2 regions of the Nicoliella lavandulae genome follow, and region 1 is predicted to be linked to the other one. Evidence: predicted binding sites of a transcription regulator. Region 1 holds the regulator's gene; the other holds the start of a gene.
The links. Region 1 encodes Rex, which represses fermentation and respiration genes when NADH is low (regulators of the CRP and FNR family bind a similar motif). Its sites were predicted from a motif close to TTGTGAANTANTTCACAA; they were not measured.
Positions count from the first base shown of each region.

Region 2: the regulator Rex is predicted to act here: its motif matches at 7,675-7,692, upstream of adhP (alcohol dehydrogenase AdhP).

Region 1 is NZ_JAWMWH010000001.1:757,039-767,900, reverse strand. It holds gene kimA (potassium transporter KimA) at 1-705, opposite strand, end outside; gene groL (chaperonin GroEL) at 876-2,498, opposite strand; gene groES (co-chaperone GroES) at 2,556-2,840, opposite strand; gene R4146_RS03540 (redox-sensing transcriptional repressor Rex) at 2,989-3,621, opposite strand; gene R4146_RS03535 (ABC transporter ATP-binding protein) at 3,792-5,744, shown strand; gene R4146_RS03530 (hypothetical protein) at 5,765-6,103, shown strand; gene tsaD (tRNA (adenosine(37)-N6)-threonylcarbamoyltransferase complex transferase subunit TsaD) at 6,185-7,198, opposite strand; gene rimI (ribosomal protein S18-alanine N-acetyltransferase) at 7,232-7,831, opposite strand; gene tsaB (tRNA (adenosine(37)-N6)-threonylcarbamoyltransferase complex dimerization subunit type 1 TsaB) at 7,815-8,528, opposite strand; gene R4146_RS03510 (acyl-[acyl-carrier-protein] thioesterase) at 8,625-9,386, opposite strand; gene rsmI (16S rRNA (cytidine(1402)-2'-O)-methyltransferase) at 9,387-10,277, opposite strand; gene R4146_RS03500 (DNA replication initiation control protein YabA) at 10,289-10,639, opposite strand; gene holB (DNA polymerase III subunit delta') at 10,661-10,862, opposite strand, start outside.
Region 2 is NZ_JAWMWH010000001.1:593,298-604,159, reverse strand. It holds gene R4146_RS02775 (glycoside hydrolase family 68 protein) at 1-1,060, opposite strand, end outside; gene purB (adenylosuccinate lyase) at 1,617-2,915, opposite strand; gene R4146_RS02765 (adenylosuccinate synthase) at 3,145-4,440, shown strand; gene R4146_RS02760 (GMP reductase) at 4,485-5,435, shown strand; gene R4146_RS02755 (NAD(P)H-binding protein) at 5,499-6,353, opposite strand; gene apf (aggregation-promoting factor) at 6,507-7,136, opposite strand; gene adhP (alcohol dehydrogenase AdhP) at 7,722-8,738, shown strand; gene nhaC (Na+/H+ antiporter NhaC) at 8,797-10,182, opposite strand; gene trxA (thioredoxin) at 10,495-10,818, opposite strand; gene R4146_RS02730 (TerC family protein) at 10,808-10,862, opposite strand, start outside.

The DNA.
Region 1 (10,862 bases):
ACTGATGGCTTCCACTCCAGTCAAGGACGATGAACCAGATGAGAACGCCTTAAAGAATAGCAATAACGTCATCCCTTGTACTGGCGAACCTAATCCAGTCGCTGCACGATAACTAATTTTTCCGGTAGCAATATTATAACCACCCCAGATAATCATCACGAAAATCATAAAGATAAATAAATAAACCGGAACGGTCAATATCGATGCTGATTCCCGCATCCCCCGTAAGTTCAATAACATGATTAAGATTACAATTAGACATGCAATTAAGACCCGGTGATTATAAAGCGAAGGAATTGCAGACGTAATCGCTTCCGTTCCAGAGGTAGTTGATACCGCAACGGTTAGCATGTAGTCAACTAACAATGAACCACCAGCCACCAGACCGGCAGTGCGACCCCAATTATCGCTAGCTACTAAATAAGCCCCTCCACCAGATGGATAGGCATAGATAATTTGTTGATACGACAATGTAATTGCAAATAATAGCACTAACACTAACGCCGCAATCCAAATTTGATAAACCAGCGCTGCTACTGAAAGCGTCAATAGCACGGCTGTAATTTGCTCTGTTCCATATGCAACGGACGAGAGCGCATCCGATGATAGTAATGCCAGTCCCTTGAACTTGTTCAAAGATTGGCCACCTTCATCAGATGATTTTAACGGCTTTCCGATTATTAATCGTTTTAAATAACGCCACATTAAAATGACCCCACTTTTATAATCATATTTGTTAAGATATTTTAAAATATTTATACATTTCTTAATTTTACTACATTTGTGACTATAATGCATACCTCATTTACTAATTGGACCATACAAAAAAGGCTTGTTGCTAAGCAACAAGCCTTTGGAACGATATTAAGTTTAAATTACATCATTCCACCCATACCTGGTTGTGGAGGCATTGGGGTGTTATTGTCATCCTTTGGTTCATTAGCAACAACAGCTTCAGTAGTTAACAATAATGCTGAAACAGATGCAGCATTTTGAAGTGCAGAACGACTAACCTTGGTTGGGTCAATTACTCCAACCTTGATCATGTCTTCGTAAGTGCCGTCAGCAGCGTTGTATCCAACTCCTGGCTTTTGATCACGAAGGTGTTCAACGATAACAGAACCATCAACACCGGCATTGTGAGCAATTTGTCTTACTGGAGCTTCAAGAGCCCGACGTACGATTTGGACACCAGTGTTTTCGTCACCTTCAGCTTCAATCGCATCAATATCACTTAAGATGTTAATGTATGAAGTTCCACCACCAGGAACGTATCCTTCTTCAACGGCGGCCCGAGTAGCGTTCAATGCATCTTCGATTCTGTACTTACGTTCCTTTAATTCAGTTTCGGTTGCAGCACCGACACGAATAACAGCAACTCCACCAGCTAACTTAGCAAGGCGTTCCTTTAACTTGTCACGGTCAAAGTCAGAAGTGGTCTTTTCGATTTGAGTCTTGATTTCGTTAACCCGATCAGCAATCTTAGCCTTGTCACCAGAACCTTGCACAATGGTAGTGCTGTCCTTAGTAACATTAACCTTAGAAGATTGACCTAATTGATCTAACTTAGCATCCTTCAAGTTCAAACCTAAGTCGTCAGTGATTACAGTTGCCCCAGTTAAGGTTGCAATATCTTGTAATTGTTCCTTCCGACGGTCACCAAATCCAGGTGCCTTAACGGCAACAACGTTGAATGTTCCACGCATCTTGTTCAATACTAAGGTTGGAAGTGCTTCACCACCAATATCATCAGCAATGATCAATAGGGAACGACCTTGTTCAACTACTGATTGTAATAATGGTAAAATATCTTGAATGTTGTTGATCTTCTTGTCAGTAACTAAGATGTATGGGTTATCTAAGTTAGCTTCCATCTTATCGTTATCAGTTACCATGTATTGTGACATGTAACCACGATCAAATTGCATTCCTTCAACAACATCTAAGCTAGTATCAACCCCACGGGAGTCTTCAATGGTAATGACCCCATCGTTACCAACCTTTTCCATTGCATCAGCAATCAATGAACCAACTTGCTTGTTAGCAGAAGAAATGGAAGCAATTTGAGCAATATCATTCTTGTCTTTAACTTCGTGAGACATCTTGTGTAATGCTTCAACAGCGACCTTAGTAGCCTTTTCAATCCCACGACGAACGCCAACTGGATTAGCACCAGCAGTAACGTTCTTCATTCCTTCGTTAATGATTGCTTGAGTTAAAACCGTGGCAGTCGTAGTCCCATCACCGGCAATGTCATTAGTCTTTGATGCAACTTCGGCTACTAACTTAGCACCCATGTTTTCAAAATGATCTGGTAATTCAATTGCCTTAGCAATTGTTACCCCATCATTTGTAATGTTAGGAGTACCTGCTCCTTCTTCTAGCACAACGTTACGACCCTTAGGTCCTAAGGTTGTCTTAACTGTATTAGCTAACTTATCAACACCGTTAAGTAATGATCTTCTAGCATCTTCTGAAAATTTAACTTCCTTAGCCATCAAATATCACCTCATAAATTATATTTTTGTTTTTTAATAAATCATTTTAATTTTAAATTAGTCAACAATTGCTACTAAATCTTTTTCATGTAAAACTAAGTAGGATTGTCCATCGTAGTCAACGGAAGTCCCAGAATACTTATCAAAAAGAACTGTATCACCCTTTTCAACAGCTGGAGCAACTTTTTCTCCATTATCTAGAACCCGGCCGGCACCAACTGCAACGACCTTTCCAGTTTGTGGCTTTTCCTTCGCATTATTAGCTAATACGATTCCACCAACTGTCTTTTCCTTTGCTTCTTCTACTTCAACGATCACACGATCACCTAATGGCTTTAACACATTAATCCCTCCAATTAAGTTTACATTTAATTATAATTAGCACTTAGACATACTCAGTGCTAATCTATAAGTTTAATATATCGACTTTTAGAATGAATTGCAAACATTTTGATTCAAAAAAAGGATCTCCAAATTTAATTGGAAATCCCTATTTGATATAGTGTTCAATAAAATAGATCAGTGTTTGCAATTCATTCGTTAAATCAACGTTTTGGACGGTTACGTTATCAGGAATTGATAGGCGGACCTGGGTAAAGTTTAAGATTCCCTCTGCGCCACCTTTAATAGCATTATCACAGACTTCTTGGGCAACCTTAGACGGCACTGTTAAAATAACCACCTTAATTTGTTGATCCCTTAATTGTTGGACCAATTCATCATATGAATAAACCGGCACACCATTTTGAATGGTATTAATCATGCGTTCCTTAGTATCAAACGCTGCTGAAATTCGGACATTACTATCACGATGAAAATTGAAATTAAGTAAGGCCTGGCCAAAATTACCAACCCCCACCAATGCAACGTTAGTTAGACGGTCTTCATTTAAAATCCGTTTAAAAAAGTCTAGTAGGTTTTCAACATCATATCCATACCCACGTTTACCTAGCGCGCCAAAGTAAGAAAAATCTCTTCTGATCGTAGCGGAGTCAACTTGAATGGCGTCCGCAAATTTGTTGGAAGAAATTCGTTCAACGTTAGAATCATGTAATATTGTTAAATAGCGATAATAAATCGGTAACCGTTTTGCAGTTGCGCGCGGAATTTTGTTCTCTGCCATAAGTTTTCCTCCCGGCAATTTCGTTCATTAAAAAAACATTTACAAATCATTCTATCACAAAAATAAACTTTGTGAAATATTAATCAATTATATCGGTTTCATAAATTTCATATTATCTTTAAATTATGATAAAATTATCCGTAAACTACAATAAACAAAGGGGTGAGGACTTGCAAATTTTACAAATTAATAACGTCACCAAAAGATTCGACGGTGTGCCAATTTTCACAAATGTGAATATGAACATTGAAAACCATGCGCGCATCGGATTGGTGGGTCGTAATGGAGCCGGAAAATCAACATTAGTTAAAATGATTATTGGCGAAGAATCTGTTGACGGTGGCCAAATTACTGCCAAAAACGGCTTAACCATCGGTTATCTATCCCAAAATACCGGTCTACATTCAGACCGCAATGTTTGGGATGAAATGCTCAGTGTCTTTGCAGAACTAATCAAGACTGAACACAAAATGCACGCATTAGAATCACAAATGAGTGATCCTAACGTTAATCAAAACCCAGCCCAATTAGCCGAAGTAACTAAATCATATGACACCATTCAAGCTAGTTTCACCGCTAATCACGGTTATACTTATAAAGCCGAAATTCGGGCCGTCCTCAATGGATTTGGATTTGATGAATCATTTTATGATCAACCCGTTAATTCACTATCTGGAGGTCAACAAACGCAATTAGCACTAGCTAAATTGCTGTTAGAAAAGCGTGATTTATTAATCTTAGATGAACCGACCAACCACTTAGACGTGGAAACCATCACGTGGTTGGAAGGCTATGTGCAAAACTATCCAGGGACGCTTTTAATCATCTCCCATGACCGGTATTTTATGGATAAATTAGTTAATGAAATTTACGATTTAGACAATGGGACCCTTACTTACTATAAGGGGGACTATTCTAGTTTCGTAAAACAAAAACAAGCCCGATTTGCAGAACGGATGCATGCTTATGAAAAGCAACAAGCCGAAATTAAAAAGATGAAGGAATTTATCGATAAGAACATCGTACGAGCATCAACAACTAATCGGGCTCAAGCCCGCCGTAAGCAACTGGAAAAAATGCAAAAAATTGAAAAGCCATTTGATAATAATAAGGTCGCTCAATTCCGATTTACTGAAGAAAAGCCAAGTGGTAATATTGTTTTAACCGTTCGCGACTTAGCAATTGGATACGAACACCAAGTGTTAGCTAGTCCCATTAATATTGATGAAAAGAAGCATCAATCAATTGCCATCATTGGCCCTAATGGAGTCGGCAAATCCACCCTCCTTAAGACTATTTTAGGACGACTACCTAAGTTAGCCGGTAAGGTTGAATTTGGAACTGGCGTATCCATTGGTTATTACGATCAAAAACAAGCTTCCCTGCATAACGAAAAAACAGTATTGAATGAAATTTGGGACGACTACCCAACCACACCTGAAGGCCGAATTCGAACGATTCTAGGTAGTTTCTTATTCTCAGGAAATGATGTTGAAAAGGTAGTTGGCAACTTATCTGGTGGTGAAAAAGCGCGATTAATGCTCACCAAATTAGCAATGCGCCATGATAACTTCTTGATGCTCGATGAACCAACGAACCATTTAGATATTGAAAGTCGCGAAGTTTTGGAAAATGCGTTAAAATTATTCGATGGAACCATCTTATTTGTTTCACATGACCGGTACTTTATTAATCAAGTGGCTAGTGAAATTATTGAAATTACGGCTGAAGGTTCGGAACGCTACTTAGGTAATTACGATTACTATGTCGAAAAAAAGGCTGATCAAATTGCTCAACAAGAGCATAAGGAAGCTGAACAAGCGGCACAAAATCCACAGCCACAGGCCAATAATCAATCTAGTGGTAAACAAGATTACCAAAAGAGCAAGGAAAATCAAAAGCAACGGCGGAAATTAGAACGTCAAATTGCAGATATTGAAAAACAAATGAGTGCATTAGCGACGCAAAGTGATGCGATTGAAACTGAAATGGCAGAATTAGCATCAGCACAAGAGTTAGATGATTTAACTAAGTTGCAAAAGCAACTCGACGAACTAAATCAACAAAATAATCAGCTATCAGACCAATGGACTGAGCTTAGCTTAGAATTAGAATCACTATAGAAAACAAGGAGCTATTTACAATGAAAATGAATCTTAAAAAGAATAAATGGGCTGTTATCGCAATAACAGCTGCTACTATGAGTATTGCATACACATGGACAATGAATAATAATTTCCATGCATCAGCTGACTACATTAGTACTAATAATTACGATAATTCATCAAATAATTCTTCAATGAATCAATCAGCACCCGCATCAAACAACCCAGCAGCATCTCAACAATACACTCAACAAAATAATCTTCAAAATTCGAAGAGAAAATTAATCCAAAAGAAAAATAAGCGACAACCTAAACGACCAATGGGTAATTTTGCTAAAATATATCAACAAATGAACCATTTTAATAAGAAGAGATAGTTAAAAATAATAAAAATACGCTGTCATGGTTAGAAATATCTAACCATGACAGCGTATTTTTTTAATGGATGATGATTTAACTTATTGTTCCACATCTGGTGACCATTCAAATTCTAAACTAGGATCTGCATTTAGGTCTAAGCCAGCAAAGTGGCCTTCCTTGTATAGGACATAACCAGCAGCCCCAATCATTGCAGCATTATCGCCACAAAGTTTCTTAGGCGCCATTAGTAATTCAGTTTGGGGTAGCTTATCGATCGCAGATTGTAGTCGGGTCCGTAGCCCATTATTAGCAGCGACCCCACCAGCTAAAATCAATTGATTAACTGGGTAGTTCTTTAAGGCCCGCATCGTTTTATCAACTAATACATCGACGACCGCCGCTTGGAAACTAGCAGCTAAATCATCATGATTTAATTTTTCACCAATTTGATCAGCATGATGATAGGTATTGATAAAGGCACTCTTTAGGCCACTAAAACTAAAGTCATAGTTAGCTTCCTTATCCATTGCCCGCGGGAAGTTAAAGGTATCATGCCCCTTTGCAGCCATTGCGTCCACGGTTGGACCGGCTGGGTAATTAATACCCATAACTCGCCCTACTTTATCATAAGCTTCACCCGCAGCATCATCCCTAGTCTCACCAATTATTTCAAATTGGCCTTCCTTAGGCATGTAAACTAATTCGGTATGCCCACCTGAGACAACTAGTGATAAGGCAGGAAATTGAATTGGTTTTTCAAAACGGGCTGCATAAATATGCCCCGCTAAATGGTTAACTGGAATCAATGGCAAATGATGCGCCCAAGCAACCATTTTAGCAGCGGTGACACCAATTAAAAGTGCCCCCACTAGCCCTGGACCATAGGTGACTGCTACTGCATCTAAATCATCATAGGTTACATCAGCTTGTTGCATTGCATCTCTGATACAAATTGTAATTTCTTCAATATGGTGCCGACTTGCTACTTCGGGAACGACTCCCCCAAATCGTTTATGACTCTTAATTTGGGTAGCAACGACGTTTGATAAAATTTTATCGCCATTTTCAATAATTGCAACACTAGTTTCATCACAACTGGATTCAAATGACATAATTAAGTTTCGTTCCACGTTTTTTCCTCCAGACTATAAGCCGTAGTTATTAGGCCGCGTATCCATTTCTCGAATATCTAAGCTCATGTCGATAGCATCCTCTTGATTATCAACATAGTAATGGAGTTTAATTCCCGTCCGCTTGAAGCCAAGGTCAGTGTAAAGATGTTGGGCATGGTGATTACTACTACGGACCTCTAGGGTAATCTTAGAATAATCAATTTTACGTGCCTTTTTGATCACTACGGTCAATAGGAAATAAGCTAATCCACGATGCTGAAATTCCTTTTGAACTGCCAGATTGGTAATGTGACATTCCTGGTTTTTCTCCCAGAACGCACAACCAATAAACGCTACTAACTGATCATGGTAGCGAATTACCAGGTATAATCGATCATCACTACGCTTTAATTCCTTTAGCATTGCTGTATAATTCCATGGGGTTTGACCATCATAAACGGACTTTTCAATCTTAAGTAATTCTGGCACATCGGTGACCATTGCCTTACCGATGAAGTATTTATCATTTTTAATTTCAACAATGTGGTTCTTAACCACCATTTGTTGTTTACGAAATAAGCGATCACTTTTTGAGAACAGCCCTTGGTACCAATTCTTAAATTTTTTCAACATATGAATTTGAATCCTCTTCTGGGTGTAGTTTTTGCCAATCTGCTTCAGCCTTCGTTAACCGTAAGTAATTGGGTACGAATGCATCAATATCCTGCACTGGAGTTAGGTGTTGTCCATACAGTCCCAAGTTGGCAGCTTGGGGGAGGTTATCTAAGTTGTCAATCATTGTAAATGTATTTGGTAAATCATTAGTAAAGTGGTTAGCATCCGCTAAGCCAACAATGGATTCATCTTGATATTTAGCCAATTGAGCTAACCAATCAGACAGTTCAACGTGTTGATCTGGAATTACCACTTCGGGGACCCCGTTTTTAATTCGATAGAGGCCGGTAAATAAATTTTGATTCCGCGCATCAAACATCGGATTAACTAATTGTCCTTCCGTAGTTACGTTTAACGCAAGGGTTTGTAAACTAGATACTCCCACTAAGTCAATCCCTAATGTAAATGCCAATACCTTCGCAGTGGCAGTGGCAATCCGGATTCCAGTATATGAACCAGGACCATATGCTACTACGATACGATCTAAATCAGCTGGTTGAAAGCCACAATCCACCATTAAATCATTAATAATTGGCAATAAATATTGAGCGTGCTTTTGGTGCGTTGTAGTCGTCGTTGTTGCTAAAATGTTAGCATCTTCTAATACCGCAATGCTCAAGGGACGGTTAGAAGTGTCCAGTGCTAAAACTTTCATAAAATAATATCTCCCTGTTCAATTAAATCCTCGGATTAATTATATCTCAAATGTATTATATACCATTTGGAATAAAATAAAAAAGTGAACTAGATTTTAATCTACTTCACTATCTTGACGCCACGTAAAATTAGCCACTGCTGCTAATTTACCGTTGTTATTAATCTCATGTTTTGTAACCAATTGACCATCAACATCGAGTTGTTCATAGTCACTTTCAATCACATTTCCATAACGGACTTCATTATCATACTTTAAGTTAATGTGGGTGGGTTGATGATGCACCAAGAATTCATATGGTAATACATCGATCATCCAGTCCAAATATCGCGTATTGTTAACATGAATATTGGTGTCAATGTCGCTATACCGGATTCGATATTCACGATGTGCGGCATGGTTATCGATGCGTTTGGGTTTCTTCAAACGTGGTGTTAACTTAACCGCTTCTGAATGATAGGGTTCCACTAATTCAGGTGGAATGGGTGCCAATTTTCGTTTGGTCATACTCATCATGACCCATAAGCTCTTAATGTATGCACATTGTTGTCCATCAGCATCCAAAATCCAAAATTCTCGAAATGCAAAAAATTTATTGTAAGAAGTGGACCGTGTCTTCAGCGTAATATGTTCATCTGTCTTAGGAAGATGGTCGATTGTCATATCATATTGAATCACGACCCACGTTACGCCAAATGATAGCATGTGTTCCTCAGTAAGCCCTAGCGATTCATTTTGATCTTCAGAAACTAAAATAGCCATATTAACCAACATTTGAATTGTGACCCGGTTTTGATTGTCAGTTTCGTAGTAAGTTACCCGGTGGGTTTCACTAAATTCTTTCGGACTAATGATCAACTACTCCTTTTCAATTTGATGATAAATATCATATACTGCCTGCTTCTTGAGGCCGTGCAGTTTAGCGACTTTCTTAATGGCTGCGTTCGGCTTATCACCCTGTTCAATCCAATAATCAACCTGTTCGGGCATTGATAATCCGGCTAAGGCATCTGCTTCAGGATCATCATCAACAGCATTAACGTTTCCCTGCACAATGATCACGAACTCACCCATAATTTTGTTATTTTCGGCCCAGTCTAGCAATTCTGCTATTGTTCCTCGATGAAAATCTTCATACCGCTTGGTGAGTTCACGACATAAAACGGATTTGCGATCAGCGCCTAATACCTTTTGCATGTTCTTAAGGGTCTTTTTAAGGCGATGGGGAGCTTCATATAAAATAAATGTTTCCTGGTGTTGGTTTAAAGCCTCTAATTCAGCAATTTGATCACTTGGTTTACGATCTAAAAAGCCATAAAAATAAAATGGTTGGGGCGACAATCCAGAAGCAATTAACCCGGTCAATCCTGCATTGGCCCCTGGTAGTGGAACTACTGGAATATCTTCATTAATACATGCAACCACTAGTTCGTGACCAGGATCACTAATGGATGGCATCCCCGCATCACTAGCTTGTGCAATATTCATCCCCTGCTTCAATTTTTCAATTAATTCTGGAATCCGTTGCATCGTATTATGCTCGTGAAAGCTAATTTCTTTAGTATCAATTTCAAAATGATTTAACAACTTTTGGGTGTTTCGAGTGTCTTCAGCAGCAATTAAATCCACGGCCTTTAACACTTTAACAGCTCTAAAAGTCATGTCATCCAAATTACCGATAGGCGTTGGTACCAAATATAGCGTTCCGATATTTTGATTAGTAAAACTGTGTTGAACTTGCAATTTGATCCCTATCTTTCTTATTTTCGATTAATAATTTCGTCACAGAACATGCAGCCTTCACCATTTTCACGGGGTTTACCATAAAACTGATTGCAAACATGAAACCCTTCGTTAAATAGCTTTTCCAGAGTCTTACGTGATTCACTGTGCTTAGCTGGCTTCCGATTATTGGTAGGCACTTTTTGACTAGTTGATTCCTTGGTCTTTGATTCCAACAATTCCCTTAGGTGTTGATTTTCAATTTCCAATTCGGTATTTTTTTCTAACACTTCGTTCATACCATCACGCAATTCAGAAAAACGAGTCAACATTAGCTTTGTTTGTGATTCCATATTTTTAAAACCGTTATATAATTCTTTATTATTCAATGTTAACTTCACCCTTATCAATTATTCCAATATATTTAGTGATCTCAACGTTGTTGCCTCAAGGATATTTTGAAAATTAATATTAAGTGCTAAATCACCGTTGTTCTTCAACATTAGTTCAATGATTGCCAATAACTGTTGCTTAGGAATTTTAAACGCAATTTGATGAATCTGTGCACTAATTTGTGGAAACTTCAAATCATCATCAGTAATTGCATTAAAT
Region 2 (10,862 bases), 160 kb from region 1:
TTAATTGAGCCGTCGAAAGCACTTGTTGGTTTTGACCATTTCCGCCGTACTTTTTAGCACCAGAAAAGGCAGTATAGAAGAGTCGCATGGTGTTATTACCAGTTTGAATACTTGATCCGGACCATTCTTCCGTTTCTTCCTTCAAATACTTAGAGCCAGTACTACCTTCAGTCCGTGTGTTAAATACCTTTCCAGCATTCTTCCAGGATGAAATATCACTGGTATCGCTATTCACACTTTGGTAGAACATGTAAATGGAAGCTCCCCATTCAGCACCACTATCATTAAAGTTAGTCACTGGATCACCGGCCATTGCAAAGACCACATGATAACCGTGGTAATTAACTAAATTACCATTTTTATCCTGTAGGGGCCAACTGTCCCAAACATCCAGTTGATCAGTTTTACTAGGGTGATGCCGATTAATTCCACGGGCGTTGGTAATATCTGAAATACTCATTCCCTTAAAACTAGGCACTTGATACTTCTTCTGCTTAGCAGCAGCAGCAATTTTCTTCATATTATAACGAGTATAGTGATTAGTCCCATAACTATCACTAAACGTCACCGGCTTAGCAGTTAGCTTACTAGCATCTACATATATTTTATTCCCATCATAATCGGTAGCCACTTTTCCGGAAGTTGCATCGGTGTGAACTAACACGTTATGATCAGTAATCTTACCGGCAGTGCTAGTTGCATCAGCACTCTTATAATAAGCAGTGCCCTTTTGAGCATATTTAAAGCCAACTTTTGAAAGTTTCGTACCAAGAATATACCCATGCTTCGTTCCATAGGCACCCTTGTATGTAACTTTCATCCATTTGGAATATCCCTTTCCTTGCCGTGTCACTGCTGAATTACGTCCAAGATAGGATAATGGTTTACTGTTCGTGTCTTCTTTTGCATATAAAATCGCTGAACTGTTAACGTAGTAAGTATTCACTGAATACTTTAAATGATAATAGCCAAATGCCCCACCAATCACAACGGCTGCTAAAACGATTCCGCCACTAATCCAATACTTTAAGTGACGCTTTCGTTGGGTTCTCTTTTGCAAATTAATTCATCTCCGTAATCATTAAACTTTTCAATAATTAATATTACCATAGAAAAAACGACTCATCTCGGTTTAATGAGAAAAGTCGTTAATCTTAATAAATCGGACAGCTAATCACTATGCATTTTGTACAAATAAGTATGAACATATCGTTACAATAATCATAATTAAGACGGCTGAATTGAAAAGCATGTTTTGTTTACAAGTGGGTTCACCAGAAATCATTGCAAATCTAATGAACATAACGATAATTAATACCAGAACCAGTATAAACGCCCATGCCAAAGATAAAGACTGTAATTTACCCGCTAGCAAAAGCACAAGGGCACATGTTAATGCCATACTGCTGTTATCAATAATTTTAATTAAGTATTTCATAGCCGCCTTCCCCTTTATCAATATGTTTACTATGTGTATCCAATTAAATCGATATTTACTACAACCTAATTGTAACATATTTTAATTCACAGGTTTAGTATACTAACTACTGAATCATTATTTATTTATGTAAAAAAACACTTGTATCATATAATACAAGTGTTTTTAAATTAACTAATTATTTTAATAAACCAATTCGTTTCATTACTTCATCCGCACGACGAATGTGATAATGATAATCAAAGGCATCTTCAATATCAGCTTTAGAAAGATGACTAGTGATTTCCTTATTGTTTTCAACTAGTTCTTTAAATGGAAGACTTTCATCCCATGACTTAGCAGTTAATGGTTGAACTAAGTCATAAGCAGCTTCACGAGTCATTCCACTATCGATTAATTTCAACATTACTCGTTGGCTATAAATTAAGCCGTGGGTAATTTGCATGTTGGATTTCATCCGATCTGGGAATACAGTTAAGTCTCTCAAGATACCAGTAAACCGATGGAGCATGTAGTCTAATAGGATGGTGGTATCTGGCATAATAATCCGTTCAGCGGATGAATGGGAAATATCCCGTTCGTGCCATAGTGGAACATCTTCAAATGCAGTAACCATGTGACCACGAACTACCCGTGCTAGTCCACAGATGTTTTCTGAACCAACTGGATTCCGCTTATGTGGCATTGCAGATGAACCCTTTTGACCAGCATTAAAGTGTTCTTCCACTTCGTGAACTTCAGAACGTTGAAGACCCCGAATTTCAGTCGCAAATTCTTCCAAACTAGTAGCAATCAATGCCAATGTGCCAACGTAATCAGCATGTAGATCACGGGGTAGAATTTGGCTAGAAATTTCTTGAGCACGAATGCCTAACTTTTTACAAACGTATTCTTCCACAAATGGAGGAATATTAGCAAAAGTTCCCACTGCACCCGAAATCTTACCAGCTTCTACTTCTTTAGAAGTTTCTTCAAACCGTTTTTGGTTGCGTTTCATTTCTGAATACCAACGAGCAATCTTTAGTCCAAAGGTCGTTGGTTCGGCTTGGACCCCATGAGTCCGACCAATCATTACCGTATCTTTGTACTTAACTGCTTGTTTAGCAATCACATCGATTAATTCTTGAATATCTTTTCTTAAAATTTCGTTTGCTTGTTTGAAACGAAGTCCATATGAGGTATCAACAACATCAGTACTAGTAACCCCAAAGTGAACCCATTTCTTTTCAGGTCCTAATGATTCTGATACATTTCTGGTAAACGCGACAACATCATGATGCGTAACTGATTCAATTTCAGCAATTCGATTTTCATCAAACTTAGCATTCTTTTTAATCTTCTCAACATCTTCAGCCGGAATATGGCCTAATTTTGACCAAGCTTCGTCAATCGCAATTTCTACTTCTAACCAAGCTTTAAATTGATTGTGCTTAGACCAAATTTGGCCCATTTCACTTCGTGTATATCGATCTATCATTAGCTAATCACCTTTTATTTAAATTTCATTTACGCAATTATTATAACACAAAACCACGTTAATTTTCGGAAAAAAGTGAATATTTATTATTCAAGCTCTTAAAATTGTTTTAAATCCGAACTTTATTTTTTAAAAAACCTCCATTGTTCTTGATTTTTTATTTTTTAATGGTAAAATCTTATAGGTTGCTTAATTTTAAGCAACTCAAAAAATTCTACGAGGTGTTTATATGTCATCAATTGTTATCGTTGGAAGCCAATGGGGAGACGAAGGAAAGGGAAAAATTACTGACTTTTTAAGTCAGCGTGCCGACATGATTGTTCGCTACTCTGGTGGGGACAATGCCGGTCATACGATCGTTATCGACGGGAAAGAATTACATCTTTCCTTAATTCCTTCTGGAATCTTCTTTAATGACAAGCTAAGTGTGATTGGAAACGGGGTTGTTGTTAACCCTAAATCACTCCTTAGTGAATTGAAGTATCTAAATGATAATGGAATTGATACTGATAACCTTCGCATCTCCAGTAGAAGTCACGTAATTATGCCTTATCACATTTTATTCGACGGCTTACAAGAAAAGCTAAAGGATGAAAAAATTGGAACTACTAATAAGGGAATCGGTCCTGCTTACATGGATAAGTTGGAACGAATCGGAATTAGAGTTGCTGACTTAATTGATAAGGACACTTTTGCTGAAAAATTACGCCAAGCCCTCAAGATTAAGAACCAATTTTTAACCAAATTATTCGACGAAGAACCTTTAAAATTTGAAGACATTTTCGATGAATACTATGAATATGGTCAACAAATCAAGAAGTACGTTACTGATACTTCATTATTAATTAACGATGCCTTAGATGAAGGCAAGCATGTCTTATTTGAAGGTGCTCAAGGTGTAATGTTAGATGTCGATCATGGGACTTACCCATTCGTTACATCCTCAAACCCAATTGCCGGTGGTGCCGCAGTTGGTGTAGGTGTGGGTCCTAGTCGGATCAATGAAGTCATCGGAGTATGTAAAGCATATACTTCTAGAGTTGGAGATGGTCCATTCCCAACTGAACTTCACGATGAAGTAGCTGATCGGATTCGTGATATTGCTCATGAATACGGTGTAGTTACTAAGCGACCACGGAGAATTGGTTGGCTTGATGCAGTGGTTTTACGCCATGCTAAGCGTGTATCTGGATTAACTTACCTATCATTAAACTGTTTAGACGTTCTTTCAGGATTGAAGACCATTAAAATTGCTACTAAGTACAAAGTTGATGGTGAAATCATTGAAAACTACCCCGCTAATAATTCAGTGCTTGAACGTTGCGAACCAGTATACGAAGAACTACCTGGTTGGGACGAAGATATCACTAAGTGTAAGACGGTTGACGAATTACCAGTCAATGCACAAAATTATTTAAAGCGTGTTAGCGAACTAGTTGGTATCAAACTTGATACCTTCGCGGTTGGTCCAGATCGTGATGCTACTAACATCATGATTAACGCATGGGACACTGCTGACAAGTAACCCCCATTGTTATTATTGTTTTTTATTTAACGGAGGCGTACAAAATGAAAGTATTTGACTACGAAGATATCCAATTAATCCCAAGTAAGTGTATTATTAAGAGTCGTAAGGAAGCTGACACGACTGTAACTCTTGGTCCCAAGACATTTAAGTTACCAGTCGTGCCTGCTAACATGCAAACGGTAATTAACGAAGAATTAGCTGAATGGCTAGCATCTAATGACTACTTCTACGTAATGCACCGTTTCCAACCTGAAAAGCGGGTTGACTTTATCAAAGACATGCAATCAAAAGGTTTATTCGCATCCATTAGTGTTGGAATCAAAGACAGCGAATATGACTTTATCGATGAACTAGTTGAAGACGGTTTGAAGCCAGAATACATCACTATTGATGTAGCACATGGTCATTCAGACTTTGTAATTAAAATGATCAAATACATCAAGGCCAAATTACCAGAAAGTTTCTTAATTGCTGGTAACCTTGGAACTCCTGATGCAGTCCGCGAAATTGAAAATGCCGGTGCTGATGCTACTAAGATTGGAATTGGACCCGGTAAGGCATGTATCACTAAGCTTAAAACTGGTTTTGGAACTGGTGGTTGGCAATTAGCTGCCCTTAACTGGTGTTCCAAAGCTGCTCGTAAACCAATCATTGCCGATGGTGGTTTACGGACTAACGGTGATATCGCTAAGTCCATTCGCTTTGGTGCTACGATGACAATGATCGGTTCCATGTTCGCTGGTCATGAACAATCACCTGGTAGCGTACTTACCATTGAAGGTAAGCAATACAAGCAATACTGGGGCTCTGCTTCAGATACCCAAAAGGGTGAATACAAAAACGTTGAAGGTAAGCAAATGTTAATCCCATACCGTGGTGACATTAAGGATACCCTTCGCGAAATGCAAGAAGACTTACAATCATCCATTTCATACGCTGGTGGTAAGGATGTTTCTGCCATTAAGACTGTGGATTATGTAATTTTACACTAATTAAAAACTAAAAAACCTCGTTAGCATATCATCATGCTAACGAGGTTTTTTAGTTTAGTGAAACTATTTTAATAGCTTAGCCATGCCTTCGGATAAAGCTTCTAATTTACCGTCTAAGACATCATTTAAATCATTTGATGGGACGTCTAATTCACCATCTTTAATTAAATCTTGAACCCCAATGATAAAGCCAGCAGTTTGTTCATCCAAACCACCCTTTAATAATTGATCCCGATAATCAGCATCAGTTAATGGTACTGGTGAAATTTCTTGACCACTAGCTGCTGTCAATTCTTCAATCAATTCTGGGTATGAAACCGGCTTACCACCGAATTCATAAACGTCCTTAGGGTTATCTAACGTTAAGACCTTTGCGCCCGCCTTAGCGTAGTTTTCCTCACGTGTCCAGCCTGCTTTTCCATCTTCTGCAGAATATGGGAAATTACCAGTTTGAACTGCTAATTTAATGGTACTAAGTTCATTTTGTAAGTACCAGTTATTACGCATAAATGAGTGCTTAATTCCTGATTCCTTAATCCATTGTTCAGTTTTTTTATGGTCTTCAGCTAAGAATGACTTAGCATGATCAGCATCTGGGAAACTAGTATATGCGATAAATTGAACTCCGGCTTGTTTAGCAGCTTCAACAACGTTGTGGTGTTGTTCGCTTCTAGGCATGCCAGGTCCCGGTTGAGATGATACAAATAATAGCTTATCAATGCCCTTAAATGAATCGTTTAGTTGGTCTAATTGAGTGTAATCAGCTGGTCTAATTTCAGTGCCAGCAGGTAGCATTTGCTTAGCCTTATCAACATTTCTAACTAAGGCAACAATGTCTGATGATGGCACTAATTTAGCTAATTCTGCAAAAGCAGTTTGGCCAAAGTGACCGGTCGTAGCAGTAATTCCGTATTTCATAATTAATTCGCTCCTTTATTGATTAAGATTAACTACCTATAGTTTAGCTTACTTTTTGTAAGCAATCAAGTAAAAAGCCAATAAAAAAACGACGAAATTAAATTCGTCGTTTCATAAAATGTATTTTTTAATTAATTGGTTTGATCCTAAATCTTAGTACCAACCGTGGCTTTGCCAGAATGACTTAGCAGCAGACCATGAACCGTAACGTGAAGCTACGTATGAATCAGCAACCTTTTCTTGGTTAGCAGCAGAGTAATCACCATTTAAGTATGATGATGATAATTGATACTTACCAACGTATTGACCATTAGTAGCTGAGTATGAACCACCAGATTCTTGGTTAGCAATCCAAGCCTTAGCAGAAGCATCATCACCAGTAGTAGTACTAGTATTGGTAGTAGCTGTGTTAGCAGTAGTGTTAGCACTAGTAGTGCTGTATGAGCTAGTAGTAGTGTTGTTGTATGAAGAACTAGTAGCTACATTTGGTTGGTAGTTGCTAGCATTACTACTTTGTGCTGCAAAGCTGCTTTGAGGAGCAGCTGAATTAGTAACAGTGGTATTGCCGTTATCTGGTAATACTAAAGTTTCACCAACGTAAATAACAGAATTGTCATTTAAGTTATTTGCACTTTGTAAAGCCTTTAAGTCAACGTTGTATTGACGTGAAATACCCCAGAGCGTATCACCTGACTTAATAGTAACCTTAGTTGATGCATCTGCCTTAGCGGCACCAACACCAGCAACAAATAATCCGGCAGCAACAGTAGTTGAAGCTAAAATTCTCTTTAAGTTCTTATTCCGTAAGATAAAAATCTCTCCTTTGTAAATAACAAAACATAATCACTGGATATCGTTTCCTTGATATCGTTTTCTAGTTCGTTCGCTTGAAAAACGTTAATCCAAATTGATTAACTGTGAGTATTCTACCTACGAGTTATTACACCAAAATATCGTGTATATTAAATAAATACGGGGTTTTTGTAAAATTGTAACAGTTCTGTAATAATTTAAACTTAGTAAGCCGGTATTACTGATTATTTAAAAGCCTAAAATATACAAAATATTGTCTCATTTCTGCATATTTTGTAATATTTCTCAGAAATTAATGATTTAAAATGCTTATTTAATCAGTTTTTAATCAGGCATCGGTCTTGCAAAACTGTATATTTTACTCTGATTCCATTCAGTTCAAACAATTCGAATCAAAATCAATCATTTACCTATTGACTTAAAAAACATTGATTGGGAAATATTCACAAGTACACGATACTTTATTTATTAACAATTATGGTTTATTTATGATCTAAAAGATGATATATTGTGAATGTATTAACAATGTATTGAATTTTATAGGAGGCTACGCTCATGAAAGCAGCTGTCGTAAGACCAAACTCAGATGGATATGTTGATATTAAGGATGTTACGCTTCGTCCTATTAAAAACGGTGAAGCATTAGTAAAAGTTGAATACTGTGGCCTTTGTCACACTGATCTTCACGTTGCCAATGGCGACTTTGGTGATCAACCTGGCCGAATCATTGGCCACGAAGGAGTGGGAAAAGTCATTCAAGTCGCAGATGATGTTGATAGCCTTAAGATTGGCGATCGTGTCTCAATTGCCTGGTTCTTCAAAGGTTGTGGACACTGTGAATATTGTTTAACTGGTCGTGAAACGCTCTGTCGTAACGTCTTAAACGCTGGATTTACAGTTGATGGAGCCATGGCTGAAGAAGTAATCGTTGATGCTAATTACGCCGTTAAAGTTCCAGACGGCCTTGATCCAGTGGAAGCGACTTCCCTCACCTGTGCTGGAGTAACAATGTACAAAGCATTAAAGGTGGGTCAAACTAAACCAGGTCAATGGGTCGAAATTGTTGGAGCTGGTGGACTCGGTAACCTCGGGGTCCAATTCGCTAATAACGTATTTGGCGCTAACGTAGTTGCAATTGCACGTGGCAAAAACCTAGATGAAGCTAAAAAAGTGGGCGCCAAGATTGGCATTGACTATCGGGATGATGATTTAGCAGGTGAAGTTAAAGCCCAAACCGATGGTGGTGCTCATGTATCCGTCATCACTGCCGTTACCCCAGTCGCATTTAACCAAGCCATTAATGCCCTAAGACCAGACGGCCACTTGGTCGCAGTAGCATTACCAAAGGGTAACATGGATCTAAACATTGCTAAAACCGTATTAGATGGAATCCACGTTGAAGGGTCATTAGTTGGAACTCGTGAAGACCTCCGCGAAACGTTCCAATTCGGAGCTGAAGGTAAGGTTAAGCCAATTGTTCATACTAGAAAATTATCAGAAATTAACGATGTTATCGATGAAATGAAAAATGGTAAAATTGTTGGTCGGATGGTCATTGATTTTACAAAATAAATAATAATTAGTAATGAAAAAACACGCTAAATCTAAATTGACTTAGCGTGTTTTTTCGTTATTTAACTGGTTTTAAGTGTTTGATACCAATTCCAGTGTAAGCACTAATAATGGAAAAGACTGGTGAGAACAAACTAACGAACACAAATGGGAGGTAATGAATTGTTGGAACGCCCAACGCATTCGTAACAAACGCACCAGCAACTCCCCATGGTACTAAGTAGTTAATTACAGTTCCCCCATCTTCTAAGGCCCGACTTAAGGCCACTGGGGCTAAATTATTTTCAGCAAATGTTTTCTTGAATGCATTTGCTGGCAAGATAATTGATAAGTATTGTTCACCAATGAAGATATTTACACCAATACAAGTGGCAATTACTGTCGTAATTAAATTACCATCTGATTTCAAACGTTTGGTAAGCGGACTAATCACTGCATCCACAATTCCTAGATGCATTAAAATTCCACCTAACGCAAGGGCAACAAAGATTAAGGACATGGTTCCCATCATCCCTGCAATTCCCCCTCTAGTAAGTAATGTATCAACTTGTGGGTTGTGAGTTCTAGCAACGTATCCATTTTGAATTACGTCGTTCAAACGAACTAAGTTTAATCGATGGTCTTGAATCATTCCAATTCCAGATGACACCACAATGTTAATAAATAACGTTGGAATCGTTGGAATTTTAGACCATGCACAGATGAATAATAAGATGACTGGAATGATTGCCCATGGTGTAATATTGAAGTTTTGATGCAAAGTTTGAATCGTTCCTTGGATGCGATGTAAATCAGCATGCCCATTTCCTTGGCTCATCAATGCGTATAGGATAAACGCCACTACACTGGCCGGTAATGTGGACCACATAATATTTTTAATATGATCAATCAAATCTGCATCAGCAACTGCTGCAGATAGGTTATTGGTTGCAGATAATGGAGAAGACTTATCCCCAAATACTGCTCCAGATAATACCGCTCCAGCAACCATTGCTGGATTGATGCCCATGGTTAATCCAATCCCCATGAATGCAATTCCTAAGGTGGAAATGATTGTAAAGGCACTTCCAATGATCGAACCAACAATTGCACAAACCACAAATACTGACGGTAAGAACCATCGAATACTAATTAATTTAAATCCAAACACCATCAGACTAGGAATGATTCCAGTTGCAATCCAAACCCCAATCAATGCTCCAATTAATAGGAAGATAAATAATGGAACAATCCCATTTTTAATCCCAATCGAAAAACTTTCGTGGATATCATCCCAAGAGAACCCGCGTAACCAGGCCCAAAAAATTAATAACATAATGCCAAATAAAATGGGCACTTCAGGAGTGATTCCAAGTCCAATAATTCCGGCGGCCATAATTGATAATAACGTCAAGAGAACGATAATCCCCTCTTGTAAACTAATCTTTGGTCGTTGCTTATTCATAATTGCCAAATCCTTTCTTAAAAAACAAAAAGTCCCAATTACAAATTAATGTAATTGGGACGACTTTTAATACCGTGGTACCACCCAGTTTAACAGCACAAAAGGCTGTTCACTCTACTAGACGATAACGGGTCTATATCCGTTTCATGCATGAAAATAATTCCGGTATTTCGAATTCATTATCCTGATCGGTTCGCAGCAACCACCGACTTCCTGACGCCCAGATAATGCTCTACTTAAATGGAATGTAAACATTTCTTAATTGATTATTAAAAATATTAGCATTTCTTAATCTCAATGTCAATTTAAGATTTAATCTATTTCCGCAATTTTTTGTTCGATAAATTCAGCTAATTTAGGTTCTGGAAAAATGCCAGACACCTTTTCAACACCCTTACCGTCTTTAAATACAACTAGACTAGGGATACTAAACACCTTATACTGCTCTGCAATATCTTGATTATCATCCACATTGAACTTACCAAATTGTACCTGGTCACCATATTCGGCTTCTAAATTCTTAATAATTCGATCCATAATTTTACATGGTCCACACCATGGGGCCCAAAAATCAATAATCGTTAGTGGATTATCAACAAATTGATCTAATGTATCCCTCGTTACTTTAGTGGTCATTAGGATTCGTCCCCTTCTTTTTTCTAATCATATGAATAATCAAT